2 linked regions of the Prochlorococcus marinus CUG1416 genome follow. Each later gene encodes a partner of the first gene's protein in a complex. Links are inferred from orthologs where the notes say so. Each region holds a gene or a part of one and is shown on either strand. Other genes may lie near its edges. The genes, in order: tsaD and tsaE.

Region 1 (10,020 bases):
ATTATCATAAAAACGCAAACCACCCCTCCCCAACCCAGCGGACTTAATTCACCCCAAGAAACATCCGCTGCCAAAAGAGGGAAAAGAACTGTTATTGCTAATTGAGCCAATTCACCTATTAGATTATCCAATCTATCCTTATCAATTATTTCTCTTTTACCCACAATAAATCCTGAAGCGACAGATGCAGGCAATCCTGATTCTGGTAAAAAATATTCACAAATTCCATACACAAGGAAAATAAAACCAAGGGTAACCTGGAGTTCTATACCAAATGAGGCTTCATTTTTTATTTTTTTTAAAATTTCTGATAGTAACCATCCTGAACTTAAACCTATTAGAACTCCGCCCCCTAATCTTTGCATTAATGCAATAAATACATCGTTAATCCCACGTAGGTCCCCTAAAGTCAGTTCTAAAAGTAACAAAGCTAGGACTGCACCAATTGGTTCAAGTAACAACCCCTCAGCTTTTAAAACTTCCGAAAGAGGGGAAGTTAATTTTATTTGTTCAACTAATGGAGAGACTACTGTTGGTCCAGTAGCTAGAACTATGGCACTATATATTCCTGCAACTTGCCATGAAAGACCAGCCAGCCAATGAGCAATAAAGATTCCAGCTGATAATGAAATAAATAGTCTTAATAATGAAATTTTCAAAACAGTATTTCTTATATTCCCTTCAGGCAATTTTAAATTCAGTCCCCCTTCAAATAGAACTAAGCAGACTAAAAGTCCAACAATAGTTTCAAGCCCTTGTCCAAGATCTAAAGGCTCAACTAATCCTAAGCCTGATCTTCCGATGAATAATCCAGAAAGTAATAAAATAACAACACTTGGGAATCCTGTAAAAGAAGAGAATAGTCGAGCACAAGCACCTGCGAATACAGTTATTCCCCAAAGTAATCCAAGCCTTTCAGGCGTCATATAAACTTATAAATAATAAAAACTATTAATTATTTTGATTAAATCAATAATCTCATCACAAGTCCATTAAATAGAATACTTTTTAATTTAATTAATCAGCTGAACAAAGCTCAAATCCATTAAATCTCTCAAAACCACTTATAAGTCAAACAATTTTTCTCTACTAGGAAAATTGGCTTATTAAAGCAATAACAATAAGAATTATTCCTATACCAATAGTTGCCATCCTTCCATTCCATATTTCAGCTTGCGGGGTAAACCCTCTTTTCCATAAATTCAGTTCCTGCTTATCAACAAGGTTTTTTGTTTCTTTAATCTCGATTTTAGGTTGTTTGTTCATTGAAGTTAGAAAGGAGGGTTTTCTTCATAAAGGGTATTGGCTTGTTCAATTGATAGTCTTCCTGATACACCTAATTTAAGGGAACTTAAATGATCCTTAAATTTGATCCTGAACAACGCTGCTGCTCCAATCATCGCCGCATTATCTGTACAAAGATTAAGGGGAGCTAAATGAACTTTAATAGATTTTTTACTAGCTTCATTAATCATCATTTTTCTTAATGTATTATTAGCAGCCACTCCTCCAACAACAACAATATTATCCAAGCTATGATCTATTGCACATCTTATAGTTCTCTCTACCAAGACCTCTGCCACTACCCTCTCAAAACTTGCAGCAATATCAGGAACTGGGACAGTCTTACCGTCTAAATTTATTTTCTCAACTAATCTTAAAACAGCAGTTTTTAGACCACTAAAAGAGAAATCATATTTAAGAAATCCGCCCTTTTTATCAGAAATCCTACATTTTGGTAAATTGAATTTCATAGGATCCCCATTTTTAGCAATCTTTTCAATTGCCGGTCCTCCGGGATAACTAAGACCTAATAATCTTCCAACTTTATCAAAGGCTTCTCCAGCTGCATCATCAAAACTTTTTCCAAGTCTTTGCATTCCCCTTCTATTATCAACCTTTATCAATTCTGTATGTCCGCCACTCACAAGTAATGTAAGAAAAGATTTCTTTGGATAGTTTTCTGAAAATAGAATTGAAGATAAATGCCCCTCTAAATGATGAATTCCCAAGAATGGCTTTGAATGTAACATGCAAAGTGATCTTGCAGTTATGGATCCAACTCGCAAACATCCAACTAATCCAGGAGCTACAGTTGATGCAATATAATCAACTTCCTCAATTTTCATTTTTGATACTGTTAAAGCCTTTTCTAAAACAAAAGGTAATGACTCTAGATGCTTTCTAGCTGCAAGTTCAGGAACAACTCCTCCCCATTTTGAATGATCCTCAATTTGAGATGCAATGATATTTGAATGAATAATGAAAGTATCGCCAATATTAGAAACTATTGAGACAGATGTCTCATCACAACTTGTTTCAATAGCTAAAACTTTACGCATATTTGGTTCAACTTGTTCTATTTTAATATTAATTTCTTACTTAACACACTATAAAGGAATTAAAGATTGCAACTTATGAAATTCTTTTTTTCAATCATAACCTCGTTTTTTCTGTTCCTAGGAATTACTCCAATTGCCTTAGCTGCTAATGGGCCTGCCTTAAACGCAGACAGAGCAAGCACAGAATTTACTGCATCAGCACTCAATAAATGCTCTGAAAATCCTAGGTTCATTGAGAGAGCAAGTTCTGCTACTACTCAAAAAGACATAGCAAGATTTGAAAGATATGGCAAAGCATCTTGCGGTGATGATGGCTTACCTCATTTAATTTTGGGAGCCCCATTAGAACCATGGGGAGCACTTTTAAACAGAGGCCATGAAGGAGACCTTCTTATTCCAGGCACAATATTTATATATATTGCTGGCATAATTGGTTGGTCAGGGAGAGAGTATCTAATTGAATCTAAAAAGACTAAAAATCCTGCTGACATGGAAATCTTTATAGACTTCGGGCTAGCCCAGAAATGTCTTATAAAAGGAGCCCAGTGGCCATTACTTGCAAACAAGCAAGGAAGAAGTGGAGAACTTAGAGAATCAGATAAAAACATCACTCTAAATGGTCCACGCTAAACCTTAACTTAAATATTAATCAAAAAAATGTTCAAACTATTTAGTACAAAATACATGAGATCAGCTCCTGTCGTAGCAGCAGCTTGGATTACTATGACCGCAGGAATCATTATTGAATTTAATAGATTTTTCCCAGACTTATTATTCCACCCAATGAGCTGATTAGAGAGAGAATAGTCAAGTTTGTATTAACTTGATTATTCTTTTAGCTGTTTCATCAACATTGTGATTTGTTAATTGAAAATCAAATTGATTTGATACTGAAATCTCATAACTAGCCCTTAAGAGTCTTTTTTTAATTGCCTCTTCTTTTTCTGTGCCCCTATTTCTTATTCTTCTCTCTAGCTCTGCTTTGTCCGGAGGGAGTAAAAATATTGAAAGTGATTCAGGAAACTTTTCCTTTATTTGCTTAGCACCTTCCACTTCAATTTCAAGTAAAACGTTAAATCCCTTTTTAATTTTCTCATTGACAGAAGATAAAGGAGTTCCATAATAGTTCCCAGCAAATTGAGCCCATTCAAGAAAAAGGTTTTTTTTAATCATTTCTTTAAACTTTTCTTGATTCAAAAAGTAATAGTTTTCTCCCTCCTTCTCTCCCTCTCTAGGTTCTCTAGTGGTTGCAGATATTGAAAGCCAAATATTTTTATCTTTACCTAATATTTCTTTAACAACAGTTCCTTTACCCACCCCGCTAGGTCCGGTAAGGATAATGAGTTTTTTTTGATTTTTCATATAAAAAAGTTTTACAGTAAAATGAACATCTTGTGAATTAAAAAGAAATAATGCAAAAAAGTGTGCCGCAGATAATGGATATTACATCGATTAGATCTGTCTTGCATTATTTAACAAAGAACATTTTACCTACAAAGTTCGAAACTGCCCAACAACCACAGCCTAATACTATTCAATTATGTTTCAGAGGCGTTGATTCTCAAACTTGGTTAGAAGTTTCATGGAATGGTGACTCTCCCAGAATACTAAAGATAAATAAGCCAGAAAAGATTGGAAGAGAAAGCACACTTTCTAAACAAATCAGATACGGATTAAAATATATGGCTTTAATTTCGATTAATCAAGATGATTTCGAGAGAGTTATAAAATTTGGTTTTGCAAAAAAACCTGGAGATGATATTAGCAAGTATTTAATTTTTGAGTTAATGGGAAAACATAGTAATATTTTTTATTTGGATAATAAATATAAAATAATTGCAGTAGGTAAGCAAATCAATTCAAGTCAATCTAGTTTTAGAACAATTTCAACAGGGTCAATTTATTCTGACCCTCCAGTCAATCTCAAAAAACGACCTAGAGAAGATGAGTCTTTTCAATCATGGAAAGACTCAATTTCAACAGTACCTGAATCTTTAAAATACTGTTTAATAAATACCTACCAAGGAGTAAGCCCTATCCTCACAAAACAATTAGAGGTAGTTAGTAACACTAGCTATTCGGAAATAATGGAAAAAAATATTGATTTCATTAGCGATGCGAACTTAAAGGAGATATTTAAAAGTTGGAAGATATGGATAAATAGGTTTAACAACAATAACTTTAATTTTTCAATATTTAATAAATGTTTTTATTGCGTTTGGTTTTTAGATAAAGAAATTAACTGTGAAAATAAAATAGATTTATGCACTGGTTTAGAGAATTATTATGATTATCATTTAAAACAAAAAAAACTTGAATTCTTAGTAAAAAAAATTGAAGGGATAATTTTCAAACAAACTAATAATGAAAAAAAGAATTTAAATGCTCAATATGATCTTCTATCAAAGTCAGAAAACTACAAAGTATATAAAGAAAAAGCTGACAAGATATTCACAACAAATGAGATCAAAAAACAAGATATTATTAGAGGACAAAAACTCTATAAAAAATCAAAAAAACTAAAAAGATCTAGAGAATTGATAAAAGAAAGACTCAATATTTACAAAACTAATCTGGATAGATTAGATGAATTCACTACACTTTTAGAAAATCTAAATTCTTTAAATCATGAAGATCTGATTGTAAAAATTAAACTATTAGAAGAAATTATTGAAGAAATTTGTAACGAGTTTAATATTCATCTAAAGAGGCAAAGAGAAGATAAGAAAAGTTCATCTGAGATACAATCTTCACCAATGCAAGTTGATACTCCTACAGGATTGAAGCTTCAAGTTGGGAGAAATATGAGGCAAAATGATTTAATAAGCTTTAAGTTTTCAAAAAAGGGCGATCTATGGTTTCATGCACAGGAATCTCCAGGAAGTCATGTGGTTTTAAAGTCTTCATCTCAAGCAGCATCTGAACAAGATCTTCAAATTGCTGCAGATCTAGCTGCTTTATTTAGTAAGGCAAAAAGAAACATTAAAGTTCCAATTAATTTAGTAAAGATTAAAGATTTGCAAAAAATAAAAAAAGGAGGACCTGGATGCGTTTCCTTTAAAAATGTAGAAATTATTTGGGGAAATCCTACAAGAGGAGAAGATTACATTAAAAAAAATCTTAAAACTGTAATTTAGTTTATAATAAAAAAAAATTTATAAATCTAAATGTTTGATTTTCTTTTGGGTACTCATGAATTTTTAGGAAATCATAGTTTTCCAGAATTTATTGTTGGATATCTATTTGGCGCTGCATTAATAATTGGAGCTCCTACTGTTTTCTTATTACTTGCCTTCGTAAGTGCTCTAATGAAAACAAATGGAAAAATGGGTGGGTATAGAGAGTATGAAACTTATGGAGAATCATCTTTAAATGATGCCCCTCCTTTCTTATTACCAGATCCAACCAATCCTAAATGAAGCAAATAACTAAATTGATCAAAAATAAAATTTGACTTTGGCGAGAGTAATTTTAAACCTTTTTCTTACAAAATCTTTATCAAACAATAATGAAAGGTACAGGTCAGGGTGAAAATAAATCTTCAGATAGAATGACTTTTAGTGATCATTTAGAAGAGCTTCGTCAACGAATACTAAACTCAATTTACTCAATACTTATTTCAATATTCTTTAGTTTTCTAATTATAAAGCCATTAATATCTTTTTTAGAAATTCCAGCTGGCGATATTCATTTATTACAACTTGCTCCAGGAGAGTTTTTATTTGTCGCTATTAAAGTTGCAGGTTACAGCGGGTTAATAGTTTCTATGCCTTATATTTTTTATCAAATAATATTGTTCATCTCACCTGGATTAACAAAACAAGAAAAAAGCCTTATCTTGCCCGCAGTTTTTGGTTCAGGTCTTCTATTTTTTTTAGGATTAATTTTTTCATGGTGGATATTAGTTCCTGCCGCCATTAATTTCTTTATTACTTTTGGTGCTGACATTGTTGAACCAACATGGTCGATAGAGAGATATTTTGATTTCGTTCTTTTATTAATGTCTAGCACTGCATTAGCTTTTCAATTACCAGTATTACAATTTATTCTTGGTTCTCTTGGAATAATTACTACAGAGAAAATGATTTCGAATTGGAAAATAGTTGTAATCTCCTCCGCAATCTTATCTGCAGTGATTACCCCTTCAACAGACCCATTGACAATGTCATTGCTATCTATATCGATTGTATTTTTATTTTTTGTGGGTACTGGATTAACTTACTTATCAGAAAATCTCAAGTCAAAAACTCTTTCATCTTCTCATTAATATTTAATTTCAAGCTGACAGCTCTACCTAACCTTGGCCTAGCATTGACTTTCTTTAGCCATTCCCTTACTTCCTCTGAGTATCCACCTCTATTTAAAATCTCAATTTTATCTGCTATCGATTTTTTATATTCAACTTCACTTAGAGGAAATGATTCCTGTCCAAGGAATCCCCACATCATTTGAAAATAGACAAATTTTCCTCTTCTAAAGAGTCTAAAGTCATATTTTTTTCCCCAGCGATGAATCAAATAATGAATAACTTCATCAACTAGTAATGGTTTCATTTGAATCAAATAATTAAGACTTCCAAAACTTTTACTTTAAATTATTAAAAGTCCTATCTATTTGCAACAGAAATTGAGCAATTTGATCCATAATAAATATTAAATAACAGAACCAAGTAGCGAATGACTCAATTAAGTTCCAATGATGTCCCTTCAATGGGTCGAAGGCAATTTATGAATCTTCTTACATTTGGTACTGCGACTGGTGTAGCTTTAGGAGCCCTCTATCCCGTAGCTAATTATTTCATGCCTTTAAGAGCAGGTGGTGGTGGTGGTGGAACTTCTGCTAAAGATGAATTAGGGAATCCAGTAACTAAGACAGGATGGTTAGCCAACCATCAAGCAGGTGACAGAAGCCTAGTACAGGGTCTCAAAGGAGATCCAACTTATTTAATAGTTAATGAGGGTGGGGAAATAGGAGAATTTGGTTTAAATGCAATTTGTACTCATTTAGGTTGCGTTGTCCCATGGGATAGTGGCGCTAATAAATTTATATGTCCTTGTCATGGTAGTCAGTACGATACAAATGGGAAGGTAGTCAGAGGTCCTGCTCCTTTATCTTTAGCACTGGCTCATGTAGATATTGAAGATGATGCCGTACTTGTAAAACAATGGTCAGAAACAGACTTTAGAACTAATGAAAATCCTTGGTGGGCATAAAAAAATGAAAGATCTTAAAAATCAAATCATGAGAAAAACAACTTTATTCATCTTCACTCTGCTCTTCATTTCGAGCATTGTATTTTATCCTAAGACCACTTTTGCTTATCCATTTTGGGCTCAGCAAAACTACGAATCCCCAAGAGAAGCTACAGGAAAGATAGTCTGTGCGAATTGTCATCTAGCTCAAATGCCTACTATTGCAGAGGTTCCGCAATCTGTTGGTGCTGATAGTGTTTTTAAAGCTGTTGTCAAAATACCTTACAAAAATGACTTGAAAGAGATCGGAGCTGATGGTTCTGAAGTTCCATTACAAGTTGGTGCCGTTGTAATGCTGCCTGATGGCTTTAAACTTGCTCCACAAGAAAGATGGACCGAAGAAATCAAAGAGGAGACAGAAGGGGTTTATTTCACTAATTACAGTGAAGAGAAAGATAATATCATCATCGTTGGTCCTTTGCCCGGCGATACCAATAAAGAAATCGTTTTCCCTGTACTTTCCCCTGATCCATCAACTAATAAAGAATATCACTATGGGAAATACTCGTTACATATAGGAGGCAATAGAGGTAGAGGTCAGGTATACCCAACTGGAGACAAAAGCAATAATGTAGTTTTCACCTCTTCCAGTTCAGGAACTATTAATTCAATAGACACAATTGAAGATGGTAGCTATAAGATCAATATAGAAAACGATAATGGTGAGATAACTACTGAATCAGTACCTGTTGGTCCTCAAATTATCGTAAAAGCACAAGACAAAATTAATGCAGGTGATCCACTTACTAATGATCCCAACGTTGGCGGCTTTGGGCAATTAGATGCTGAAGTTGTACTTCAAAGCCCCTACAGAGTAATTGGATTAATTGCATTCTTTATTGGTGTAGGTCTAACACAAATACTTTTAGTATTAAAGAAAAAACAAGTAGAAAAAGTGCAAGCAGCAGAGGGTATCTAACTTTCTTTCTAAATGCTTATATTTCAAGCTTTTATACAATCTCCAGGTGAAACATTTTTAAATTTAGGATTTCTTACAATTCGATGGTATGGATTACTAATTTCGGTTTCAGTTTTAATAGGCCTATTTGTCTCTAAAAAACTTGCAAAGGCAAGGAATATTAACCCACAATACATTAGTGAAATACTTCCATCATTAATAATCTTTGCAATAATTGGAGCTAGAGCTTATTACGTAATATTTGAGTGGAGGCAATATAGCGGAGAGAACTTTTTTACTTCTTTAGAACTATTCAATAACACCATTCAAATACCTTCTTTTCTGGCAGTTTGGGAAGGAGGCATAGCAATCCATGGAGGTCTAATTGGAGGATTATTATCTATTATTTATTTCTGTAAATCGAAAAACATTCATTTAAAAACTTTTATAGATATATTAATACCCTCGATTATTCTTGGACAATCTATAGGAAGGTGGGGGAATTTTTTCAATAACGAAGCCTTTGGAGTGCCTACAAATTTGCCTTGGAAATTATTTATACCTATCCAAAATAGGCCTTTAGAATTTATTAATTACGAATTTTTTCATCCTACTTTTCTCTATGAGTCATTGTGGAATTTTTTAATATTCATCCTCCTTATTTTTATCTTTAATAAACAGAATAAAACAGATTTTTTTAGGCCTGGCTTTATTAGCTGTCTTTATTTAATAAGTTATAGCTTTGGAAGATTCTGGATTGAAGGCTTAAGAACTGATCCACTATGTATTGGTGGGCTTCCGCCTTTCTGTAGTGGCGGTATAAGAATGGCTCAATTTATAAGTATTTTTCTATTTTCTTCTGGATTAATTGGAATATTTTTTTTAAGATTAAGAACATATAGTGGTAAAAACAGAAAGAATGGATAAAAAAATATCCTTTATTGGCGTTGGTCCGGGCGATCCCGATTTATTAACACTAAAAGCTTTAAAAAAGATAAAAATTGCAGATGTCATTATTTGGACTGATTCTCTAATTCCTGAAAAGATTTTAGATTTTTCTAAAGAAGGTTCTGAAAATATAAAAACGAGTTCGCTCAACTTAGAGCAAATCACCTCAATTATGATAAAAAAATTTCAGGAAGGGAAAACTGTTATAAGATTGCATGATGGAGACCCTTGTCTTTTTGGCGCGATTAGAGAACAAATAGAAATTTTAAAAAAAGAAAAAATTGAAATCGAAGTTATTCCAGGTGTAAGTGCTTTTCAAGTCGCAGCAGCATATCATGAAGCTGAGTTAACTATCCCTGACGTAACGCAAACAATAATTTTAACAAGAGCAGGAGGAAGAACTGGTATGCCCGCGAAAGAATCTCTGAAAGATCTTGCGAAACATAATTCCTCTTTATGCCTTTATCTAAGTGCTAGGCATGTAAAAAGGTCTCAAGAAACTTTACTAGAGTTTTATCCCCCAGAGACTAAAGTTATTGTTGGATTCAGAGTATCTTGGGATGATGGTTGGACATCATTA
Region 2 (9,829 bases), on another replicon or contig:
TACCTTCAAAACTGCTGGTTCATCATCAACAACTAAAATTCTTGCTTTTGACATAGTTAAAAAAGATTTCCAGATATTTCAAAGCAAAGAATTATTGCATTGAATTTTCATTCTAACAATTAAAAATATAACATTACGAAGCCTCAAAGAGATATTCAATAGATTTAAAAACGATTTTAAATAATTTCATGATATGCATTTTTCGAACACTTTTTACTTCTCTGCGAAATTTATTTTTGTAATTTTCTCCTTGAATATTTAAAGATTCTCAAAAGTTTAGAGCAAATTAAAGGAGCCAAGAAACCTGTAAGAAAAACTTCAGCTAGGATATTTTGAAAACTGGTGACATAAAATAAAAAAGGAATATCTGAAAAATTTTTAAACAAAATCTGCAAAAAATAAAGCGTCCCGCATAAAAAACTTCCAAAAGCACAAATTAAACCATACCTAAAATGTCCTACGAAAATATCACTATGTAATTTAATTCTCCCAAAAAAAAATCCACATAAAATTAAACCTGGAATTTGAGTAAAATTACTATCTAGAGTTAAAGAATCTAAAATTAGACCTAAAAACAAACCAAATATTACTCCATTAATCGATCCATTAATCATTGACCAAGGCAACAACCAAAATAAAGGCCAATATGGCTGAACACCTAAAAATCCTAGCCAATTAGGATGCCATAAAAAAATAATTGGGATAAAAATAAAGAAAATTATAGACAATTTTTTTATAAAAAATTTTTTCATTAAATTTTTACTTTTAAAATTTGTACCCAATCAATTGCGTGAGGTTTTGCCAAAAGTGATATTGTTGCCGTTTTTATTGCTTTAAATGGCTCATCTACAGATTGGACAACACCAATAGGGATATTTGGAGGTAATAAAGTACTAGCAGGAGAAGACGAAACGAAATCTCCTGCTTTTATATCAGCATCTTTTGAATAAAGTATTAAGCGAGGATAATCATCTCCTAAACCGACCAGTAATCCATTAATTTGAGCTCTGTCAACCCATACTCCTACCTTACTTTCTGGTGAGGTTAATAATCTTACCGTCGAAGTAAATAAAGAAGTATCGTTTACTCTTCCTAATAATCCACCAGGACCAATAACAGTACTGCCAATTTGCACTCCATCTTTTGAACCTTTGTTTATTATTATTTGTCTCCACCAACTACCTGTTTTTCTCGAAATAACTGCAGCTGAAACATTATCATTATTAGATGATTCTCGCAGAGATAAAATTTTCCGTAATCTTATATTATCCTTTTTAAGAAGATTTAAGTTTATTAAATATTCTTGGTCTATACTCTTAAGAATAACTTCTTTTTGAAATTGACCAGGCCAAAAAGGCTTTGAAATGAAATAATAAAAATCCTTATAAATAGATCCTTTTGATATCCTTACAAAAACTAAAAATAAAAAAATTCCAAAGATTATCCAGTTTTTCTTTTTATGCCACCAACGACTAGTAGAAATTCGTCGGATATCTAACATAGTATTAATCTCTTATCGCGTTCCTTATAAACTCTGGAGTATCAACAACTCTTTTAAGTGTTTTAAAATCATCCAACACCTGCCCACAACCATTAACTACGCATAGCAGTGGGTTTTCTGCTATGTGAGTAAAAATTCCCGTTTCATCGCTCAATAAATCATTAATGCCTCTTACTAAAGCTCCACCTCCTGCAAGCATAATTCCCCTATCAACAATATCTGCCGCAAGTTCAGGGGGGGTTCTCTCTAAAGTTCTTTTTACAGCTTCAACTATTTTGCTGAGTGTATCAGCCATGGCCTCTCTGATTTCTCCTGATGTCAAGGTTACTGACCTAGGTAAACCAGATAAAAGATGTAAACCTCTAACTTCTAAAGTAGTTTTATCAAAATCATCATCTGGAAATGCAGATCCAATTTTGATCTTAATATCTTCTGCAGTTCTCTCTCCAACAACTAAATTATGAACTTTTTTAAGATATAAGGCAATTGATTCATTTATTTCGTCGCCAGCTATTCGCACAGATTCACTTAATACAGTTCCACCCAAACTTAATACTGCAACCTCGGTAGTCCCACCACCAATATCAACAATCATGGTTCCAATTGGCTCAGTTACTGGTAATGATGCTCCAATTGCTGCTGCAACAGGTTCATCAATTAAGTAAACTTCTCTAGCTCCAGCTAATCCAGCTTCTCTTACTGCTCTTCGCTCAACACTGGTCACTCCACTTGGAATACCAATAACTATTCTTGGAGCTACTATACCCTTACCTTCGTTACATTTCTGAATAAATGTTTTTATCATTTGCTCTGCCGCATCAAAATCTGCGATAACCCCATCTCTTAGTGGTCTTACAGCTCTTATATTGCCAGGTGTTCTTCCAAGCATTAACTTTGCTTCTTTACCAACAGCCAATGGAACACCTTCCTCTAAATCTATTGCTACCACTGAAGGCTCTTGTAAAACAACTCCCTTCCCTGATACATGTATAAGAGTATTGGCAGTTCCCAAATCTATGCCAATATCTCTAGAAAATTTAAATCTGTTAAAAATCACAATAAGAATTCTTTTTTTAAATAATATATCTATTTTTTGCTAAGCTCTCAAAATTCTCTCGTTTAGTTATGAATAGCACGCAAAACTTTGAGCAGAAACTAAAAAAATGAGTAGTATTAAAAAAAAATAATTATGGAAATTAACACTATCAACCTTGTTGGCAGAGCTGGTAGAGAACCAGATGTAAGATATTTCGAATCTGGTAGTATCGTAGCTAATTTCACTCTTGCAGTGAACAGAAGAAGCAGAGATGAAGAGCCAGACTGGTTTAATTTAGAAATATGGGGTAAACAAGCCCAAGTAGCAGCAGACTACGTTAAAAAAGGATCTTTAATTGGAGTTACAGGAAGCTTTAAAATTGATAGTTGGAAAGATAAAAATACTGGTGAAGACAGATACAAACCAGTTATTAGAGTTGATAGATTAAACTTGCTAAGCTCTCGAAAAGAGTCTGAAAATAACCAATACTCTAACAACAGTAATTCTAGTGAAATACCTTTTTAGGCTTTAATTTTTTTAATAAATCTAATAAGTATTTTTATTAAAAAATATAAAAAAATTAAAATTAAAATTGGCTTCACAACATATTTGATTTGATCTAAATAAGTTTCAATGATTGGATAATTTTCACCAAATAAATAACCTGCATAAGTAAGAAGTGCTACCCATATCAGGCTCCCAAATGTAGTCCAAATCAAAAATTTTCTTAATGGCATAAGTTCTATGCCAGCGGGAACTGAAATCAAAGTTCTTATACCTGGTACTAATCTGCCCCAAAAAACTAAAGAAACCCCGTATTTATCAAACCACCTTTTACTTTTACTTAAATCATTAGAAGAAATACCCAAATATTTTCCTTTTTTATCTAGAAAATTTGAAAGTCTTTTTTCATTTACTAATCTACCTAAATAGTACCAAGGCAATGATCCTAAAATAGTTCCAAGCAATCCCCAAAAAACTAAAATATAGAAATTTAATTTTTGTTGATAAACGAAAAAACCTCCTAATGGCATTATTATTTCCGAAGGAATTGGAGGTATTATGTTTTCTAAAAACATAGCCAAACAAATAGTGAGGTATGCAATTATTGAATTCTTTTCAACAGCCAAACTAATATAGTCGGGGATTGAAGTAAGAAAATTTACAAAAATTAAACTCAAACTTAGTATCTATAGAGTTCTGGTTTATAAGGTCCTTCAACAGAGACATTAATGTAGTCAGCCTGTTCTTTAGTTAATTGTGTTAATTTTGCACCAATTTTATCAAGATGTAATCTAGCTACCATTTCATCTAAATGTTTTGGTAAAACATAAACCTCCTTAGCATATTTTTCTGACTTATTGAAAAGTTCAATTTGAGCTAGTACTTGATTAGTAAAAGAATTACTCATAACAAAACTTGGATGTCCAGTGGCACAACCTAAGTTAACTAATCTACCTTCGGCTAAAAGGATTATTTTATTGCCACTCGGCAAAGTTATGTGATCAACCTGCGGCTTAATATTGTCCCATGGATAATCTTTCAAGGAAGCCACATCAATTTCATTATCGAAATGGCCGATATTACAAACTATGGCCTCATCTTTCATCTTAACGAGATTTTCGTTTGTAATTACCTGATAGTTCCCAGTTGCCGTAACAAATATATCTATATCTTCCACAACATCGTCTAACGTAACAACGCTAAAACCTTCCATTGCCGCTTGAAGAGCACAAATTGGATCAACTTCAGCAACTTTTACAATTGCACCAAGACCTCTTAATGACTGTGCTGAACCTTTACCTACATCTCCAAAACCCATCACTAAAGCGACCTTCCCAGCAATCATCACATCAGTGGCACGCTTTATGCTGTCAACTAGAGATTCTCGGCACCCATATAAATTATCAAATTTGCTCTTAGTTACTGAATCATTAACGTTGATAGCAGGGAAAGGTAAAGCATTTTGCTTTTGCAGTTGATAAAGTCTTGCAACTCCAGTTGTAGTTTCTTCAGTGACACCAATAATGTTACTTTTAATTCTAGAATAGAAGTAACTATCATTTGACAACTTAGACTTAATAGAATTGAATAAAGCAATTTCTTCTTCATTACCGGGATTATCTAAGACAGATAAATCTTTTTCCGCTTTACTACCGAGTATCAATAAACCAGTTGCATCTCCCCCATCATCAAGAATCATATTTGGAGAGTCTGAACCCCAATCAAGAATATAGTGGGTATATTGCCAATATTCATCAAGAGTCTCACCTTTTTTTGCATATACAGCAATTCCTTTATCTGCGATAGCTGCAGCCGCATGATCTTGAGTTGAAAAAATATTGCATGAAGCCCATTTCACTTCTGCACCAAGTTCAACAAGAGTTTCTATTAAGACTGCCGTCTGAATAGTCATATGTAAACTTCCAGCTATTTTTGCACCTTTGAGTGGCTTTTCAGATTGATATTTATCTCTAAGTGCCATTAATCCAGGCATTTCTGTTTCGGCAATTTTAATTTCTTTACGACCAAAATCTGATAAAGAGATATCGGCAATTACATAACTTGGTATTGAGTTTTTAACTGAATTTGAGATAACCATTTCTAGTAAATACTTTTTCTATTAAACTATAAATGATTTTTGAGTAATTTTGTGTTTGTTGAGAATTTAAAAGAGACTTTAAATTTAGGAAAAAAACTCTCACACAAATTAAATCCCCAATCAATTGTTTTATTACAGGGTCCAATAGGTGCTGGGAAAACTTCATTTGTGCAAGGGATTGCTCAAGGCTTAACAATCTCTGAAGACATTACAAGCCCTACATTTGCTTTATCACATCACTATAACTCCGGAAAAATTCCACTAATTCACCTTGATTTATACAGATTAGAAAATGTTTCTTCAGCAAAAGAAGTTTTTTTTTCAGAAGAAGAAGAGGCAATACAAAGACAAGCTATTTTAGTTATTGAATGGCCAGAATTAATAGAACCAGTTATTGATAATTTCTGGAAAATAGAAATTAGTTACGCAAAAAATTATGGAAGAAACTACGAAATACGAGATCCCAAAAATTTATTAACCTTCTCATAATATGGCTGTTGCTCGATAGCACCTTCACCAAGACAAGTTAATAATCCACAAACACCTGCGAACTTAATGCAATCTTCTATCTCTAGTTCATTTGAAGGATAGCCAGAAGCAATAAATTGTGAAATTAAGCCAGCTAAAAAAGCATCGCCTGCGCCAGTTGTATCAACAATTTTTTTTGAAGTAGGAGTTTCAGTAATTCCCTGCAATCCATTGATATACCATGCAACGGGATTTTTTCCATCAGTTATTATTACATCTGGTCTATTAGACAATTGTTGAGATATTATCAAGGGATTTTCATCCTCAAAAAACAAAGTTGCTTCTTCTTTAGCAAGTTTTAAGACATTTGCATGATTTAAAAATTTCTTGATTAAATTAACTCTCTCGGCTTTACTAATTTCTGATGAAAAACTTGAGTGATCCCAAAAGACCTCTCTCCAATTCAAATCAATAACTATTTTGACTTCAAATTTTTTAGCCTGTTCAAGAAGAAAAAAAATAGTCTCTGCTGATATTGGAGATGATAATAAGATCGTTCCCATAACTAAATATTTTGTTTCTAGAAAAGATTTCTCCAAATTTAAAATTTCTTTTTCTATGAATTTCTTACTAAGAACTTCGTCTGCAAAGCGTGAATGAGAACTTTCCTCAAAGCCTGAAAAAAAACGATCTCCAAATTGATCTCTATCTACATTAACCACGCGAGTAGATGAATCATTATCTAATTGCAAAAAATCTAAATTAACCTCCAATTCATTAAATTGCGTGATAAATTTTTTTCCATAATCATCACTACCCAAACTTCCTATAAATGTTGAATCTATTTTTAATTTTCTTAATGCACAAGCAACATTAGCCGGCGCACCTCCCAAAAAATCTGTAAATCCTTGATTTGACTTATTTCTGATTCTGTCTATTAAAGCCTCTCCAATACATATCACCTTTTTCTTTTTCATAAAATGAACGCTTTTTCATAGTTAAGAATAATTTATTAAAAACGAATAATTTTTTTTTGAATTAAAGTTTAATCAAAAGCATATTCATAGTGTCCTTAAATAAATCTGAAACTTGGAAGTGGAAAAATTGGGAAATTTCTTGGTCTTTATCAAAAGAATCTACTTCTGAAAAAAATATTAAAATTTTATTAGTTCATGGATTTGGGGCATCAAAAAACCATTGGAGACATAATCAAGATTTTCTCGGTAAATTTTCTAACTGCTACGCAATTGACTTATTAGGATTTGGAAAAAGCAGTCAGCCTAATGCTTTATTAAATTACGAACCTGACAAAGAAAACTCAATTAAATATTCATTTAACTTATGGGGTAATCAAATATCAACATTTTGTGAAGAGGTAATAAAATCTCCTGTTTACTTGGTAGGGAACTCAATTGGTGGTGTTATTGCATTAAAAGCTGCTGAAATCCTCAAAGATAATTGCAAAGGTGTCATTTTGATTGATTGTGCACAAAGAACTATGGATGATAAACGTTTAAAAAAAAGTGATATCTTAATGAATCTACTGAGACCCGTCCTTAAAACGATAGTCAGACAAAGAATAATCAGCAATACACTTTTCACAAGAGCTGCTAATCCAAAAGTTATAAAGAAAATACTTGAACAAGCTTACCCCTCAGGAAAAAATATCGATGAGGAATTAATTGAAATACTATATCAACCCTCTAAAAGGACAAACTCTAAAGAAGCATTTCGTGGTTTTATTAACTTATTTGACGACTATCTTGCTACAGACCTTTTCGACAAAGTTGGTACTCCAATCCAATTAATTTGGGGAGAAAAAGATCCTTGGGAATCATTAAGTGAAGCAAAAGAGTGGAAGAAAAAGTTCAGTAATATTAAAAGATTAGATATTATTAAAGGTGCTGGCCATTGTCCTCATGATGAAGAACCTGAAGAAACAAATACATTAATATGTGAATTTCTTCAGGAAACAAAATAAGCTTCTACATTTTCACTAAGTCTTCTCAAACCTCTTAATCCATCTCGTTCTAAATTTCTTACTCGATCTCTACTGATCCCAAGTACCCTCCCTATTCCTGTAAGAGACATTGGCTCATCACCATCCATCCCGTATCTCATTCTTAAAACTCTACATTGCAAATCTGGTAATTGATGCAAAAGAGAATGAAGATCGCCTCTCATACAATCCATCTCTATTTGTTCGTCTGGCAAATCCTCACCGCCTGCTAATAAATCTAGTAATACAGTATCTTCACCATCACCAACTTTTGTTTCAAGACTAACTGGTTGCCCAGCTTTGCACATTAAATCTTTAACATCTTCTTCAGGAAGCTCTACGTATTTTGCAAGTTCACTTACTGTTGGAGTTCTAGACATTTCTTGACTCAACTCTCTTTGACCTTTTTTAAGCTTATTCAACATTTCAGTTATGTGAATTGGTAGCCTGATTGCCCTACTTTTTTCAGCAATTGCTCTAGTAATACCCTGTCTAATCCACCAGTATGCATATGTTGAAAACTTGTAGCCTCTAGCTGGATCAAATTTTTCAACTCCTCTTACCAAACCTATTGTTCCCTCCTGTATTAAATCTAATAATTCCATATTTCTTTTAGTATATTTTTTTGCAACACTTACTACCAACCTTAAATTAGCTGCAACCATTCTTTCTTTCGCCCTCTGTCCAGCTCTCAATCTTTTTTTTATTATGGAAATAGATAAGTTTAATTTGTTTGATAATTCCTCAATACTTGGCTTTTCTCCTGTTAATTCAATAATTTCCAATTCTGCTCTTTCTACTTGCATATATTCTTGGACCTGCCTACCAAGAGTAATTTCTTGCTCGTGAGATAATAGCGGGACTCTACCTATATCCCTCAAATAAGATCTAACAAGGTCGACATCGTTAGCAGCTTTTAAACTTGATATTGTGACTAATTTATTCTCACTTAATGTTTCAGTAGACATGAAAGTTGAATGTTGTTTTGTAAACAATACCATTAAGAAATGTAAAGTTAAACAAAAAAATCCACATTTTTACAAAAATGAGAATAAATACCTACTAAATTTAGATTAAAGAAGAGCTTAATAACCATTTTGCAGTACTTAGATAAATAAATACACCTGCAATATCAGTTACGGTAGTTATGAAAGGAGAGGACATTAGGGCTGGATCTAACCTCATTCTGTCAAACATTAAAGGGAGGATAGCACCTGTAGTCGCAGCTAAAGTCGTTATAGATATTAAACTTATTCCTACCGCAGAGGCTATTAAAGGACCCTGCCCTTGCCACCAAGCGAAAGGGAAAACTACTAGCATCATCAAAACACCTAAAAGAGCGCCTGTAATTGCCTCCTTAACTACTGCTTTAATAGCACCAAGAGACTTCAACTTTTGAGTACTTAAACCTCTAATGATAACCGTTGAACTTTGAGCGCCAACATTGCCCCCAGTACCTATAAGCAGCGGAATGAATGCAGCTAGTAAAACTATTTCTTTTAAGATTTGATCATTCATCGCTATAACTTTTGTCGTCAAACCATTTGCCAAAACCAAAATTAACAACCACAAAATTCTTCGTCGAGCTATCGTAAACAAACTACTTTGAAAATAATCATCTTCATCTCCAGGTTGAACTGCCCCTGCCGCATAAATATCTCTTGTTGCTTCTTGCTCTATAACGTCAATTAAATCATCGACAGTTACTATCCCAACGAGTCTTTTTTCTTTATCAACAACTGGGAGTGCTAGAAAATCATATCTTTGTATTGCTCTTGCGACCTCTTCTTGATTCGTATTCGTAGAAATATTAACCACATCTCTTGTCATAACATCCCCAATTGGCTTAGAAGGATCAGCAGTTACAAGGTCCCTTAAAGAAAGTATCCCTGTCAAATGTCTTTCTTTGTCCGTAACGTATAAGCTATAAATTGTTTCTGTGAATGGAGCCCTTTTTCTAACTAAAGAAAGAGCCTCAGCTGCTGTTTGCATCTCTTTAAGGTCTATGAATTCAGTTGTCATTAATCTTCCAGCAGTTTCCGGCTCATATCCAAGTAATTCAGCTGTGACTTTCCTTTCACCTGGACTCAGAGCAGACAAAAATTTTCGTACAACTTTTGCAGGTAATTCATCAAAAAGTTGAACCCTATCATCAGGCGACATTTTCTCAACGATTTCTAAAACTTCTCCTGAACGAAGCCTTTCTAATAAAGTTTGCTGAAC

What was found.
Region 2: the proteins of tsaD (region 1) and tsaE are in contact, whole or in part, in a crystal structure (PDB 6N9A), measured with the Thermotoga maritima proteins. The link is inferred for Prochlorococcus marinus CUG1416 from one-to-one orthologs. Residues at the interface, in WP_004082750.1 of Thermotoga maritima: Cys10, Asp11, Arg49, His50, Leu82, Gly84, Gly135, Gly136, Glu154, Thr155, Leu156, Asp157, Asp158, Ser159, Glu162, Asp165, Lys166, Arg169, Leu170, Tyr175, Lys213, Thr214, Leu217, Tyr218, Gln221, Arg222, Asn324; in WP_004082108.1 of Thermotoga maritima: Leu37, Gly38, Lys46, Lys57, Val59, Lys60, Ser61, Thr63, Phe64, Thr65, Leu66, Met67, Val69, Pro71, Tyr82, Arg83, Leu84, Asp86, Asp88, Phe89, Asp93, Ile128, Asp130, Glu131, Arg134.

Annotation. Positions count from the first base shown.
Region 1 is NZ_JAAORM010000002.1:193,816-203,835, reverse strand. Bases 308-3,215 are described here. They hold tsaD (tRNA (adenosine(37)-N6)-threonylcarbamoyltransferase complex transferase subunit TsaD), read right to left. Parts: upstream 2,343-3,215; coding sequence 1,272-2,342; downstream 308-1,271. Other genes in these bases: gmk (guanylate kinase), read right to left, coding at 3,150-3,215; psaJ (photosystem I reaction center subunit IX), read left to right, coding at 3,000-3,134; HA146_RS02430 (Photosystem I reaction center subunit III), read left to right, coding at 2,418-2,972; HA146_RS02440 (high light inducible protein), read right to left, coding at 1,090-1,266; HA146_RS02445 (cation:proton antiporter), read right to left, coding at 308-926. Also shown: more of HA146_RS02445, read right to left, coding at 1-307; more of gmk, read right to left, coding at 3,216-3,704; HA146_RS02415 (NFACT RNA binding domain-containing protein), read left to right, coding at 3,779-5,479; HA146_RS02410 (hypothetical protein), read left to right, coding at 5,510-5,761; twin-arginine translocase subunit TatC, read left to right, coding at 5,851-6,609; HA146_RS02400 (DUF3067 family protein), read right to left, coding at 6,578-6,895; petC (cytochrome b6-f complex iron-sulfur subunit), read left to right, coding at 7,019-7,555; petA (cytochrome f), read left to right, coding at 7,560-8,513; lgt (prolipoprotein diacylglyceryl transferase), read left to right, coding at 8,526-9,419; cobM (precorrin-4 C(11)-methyltransferase), read left to right, coding at 9,412-10,020.
Region 2 is NZ_JAAORM010000005.1:498,256-508,084, forward strand. Bases 4,193-6,909 are described here. They hold tsaE (tRNA (adenosine(37)-N6)-threonylcarbamoyltransferase complex ATPase subunit type 1 TsaE), read left to right. Parts: upstream 4,193-5,190; coding sequence 5,191-5,628; downstream 5,629-6,909. Other genes in these bases: ahcY (adenosylhomocysteinase), read right to left, coding at 4,193-5,139; HA146_RS09055 (carbohydrate kinase family protein), read right to left, coding at 5,586-6,584; HA146_RS09060 (alpha/beta fold hydrolase), read left to right, coding at 6,674-6,909. Outside these bases: response regulator transcription factor RpaB, read right to left, coding at 1-54; HA146_RS09020 (hypothetical protein), read right to left, coding at 231-752; rod shape-determining protein MreC, read right to left, coding at 752-1,501; HA146_RS09030 (rod shape-determining protein), read right to left, coding at 1,506-2,558; HA146_RS09035 (single-stranded DNA-binding protein), read left to right, coding at 2,691-3,062; HA146_RS09040 (DedA family protein), read right to left, coding at 3,059-3,718; more of ahcY, read right to left, coding at 3,721-4,192; more of HA146_RS09060, read left to right, coding at 6,910-7,588; HA146_RS09065 (RpoD/SigA family RNA polymerase sigma factor), read right to left, coding at 7,573-8,574; mgtE (magnesium transporter), read right to left, coding at 8,675-9,829. UniProt on the Escherichia coli protein: Required for the formation of a threonylcarbamoyl group on adenosine at position 37 (t(6)A37) in tRNAs that read codons beginning with adenine.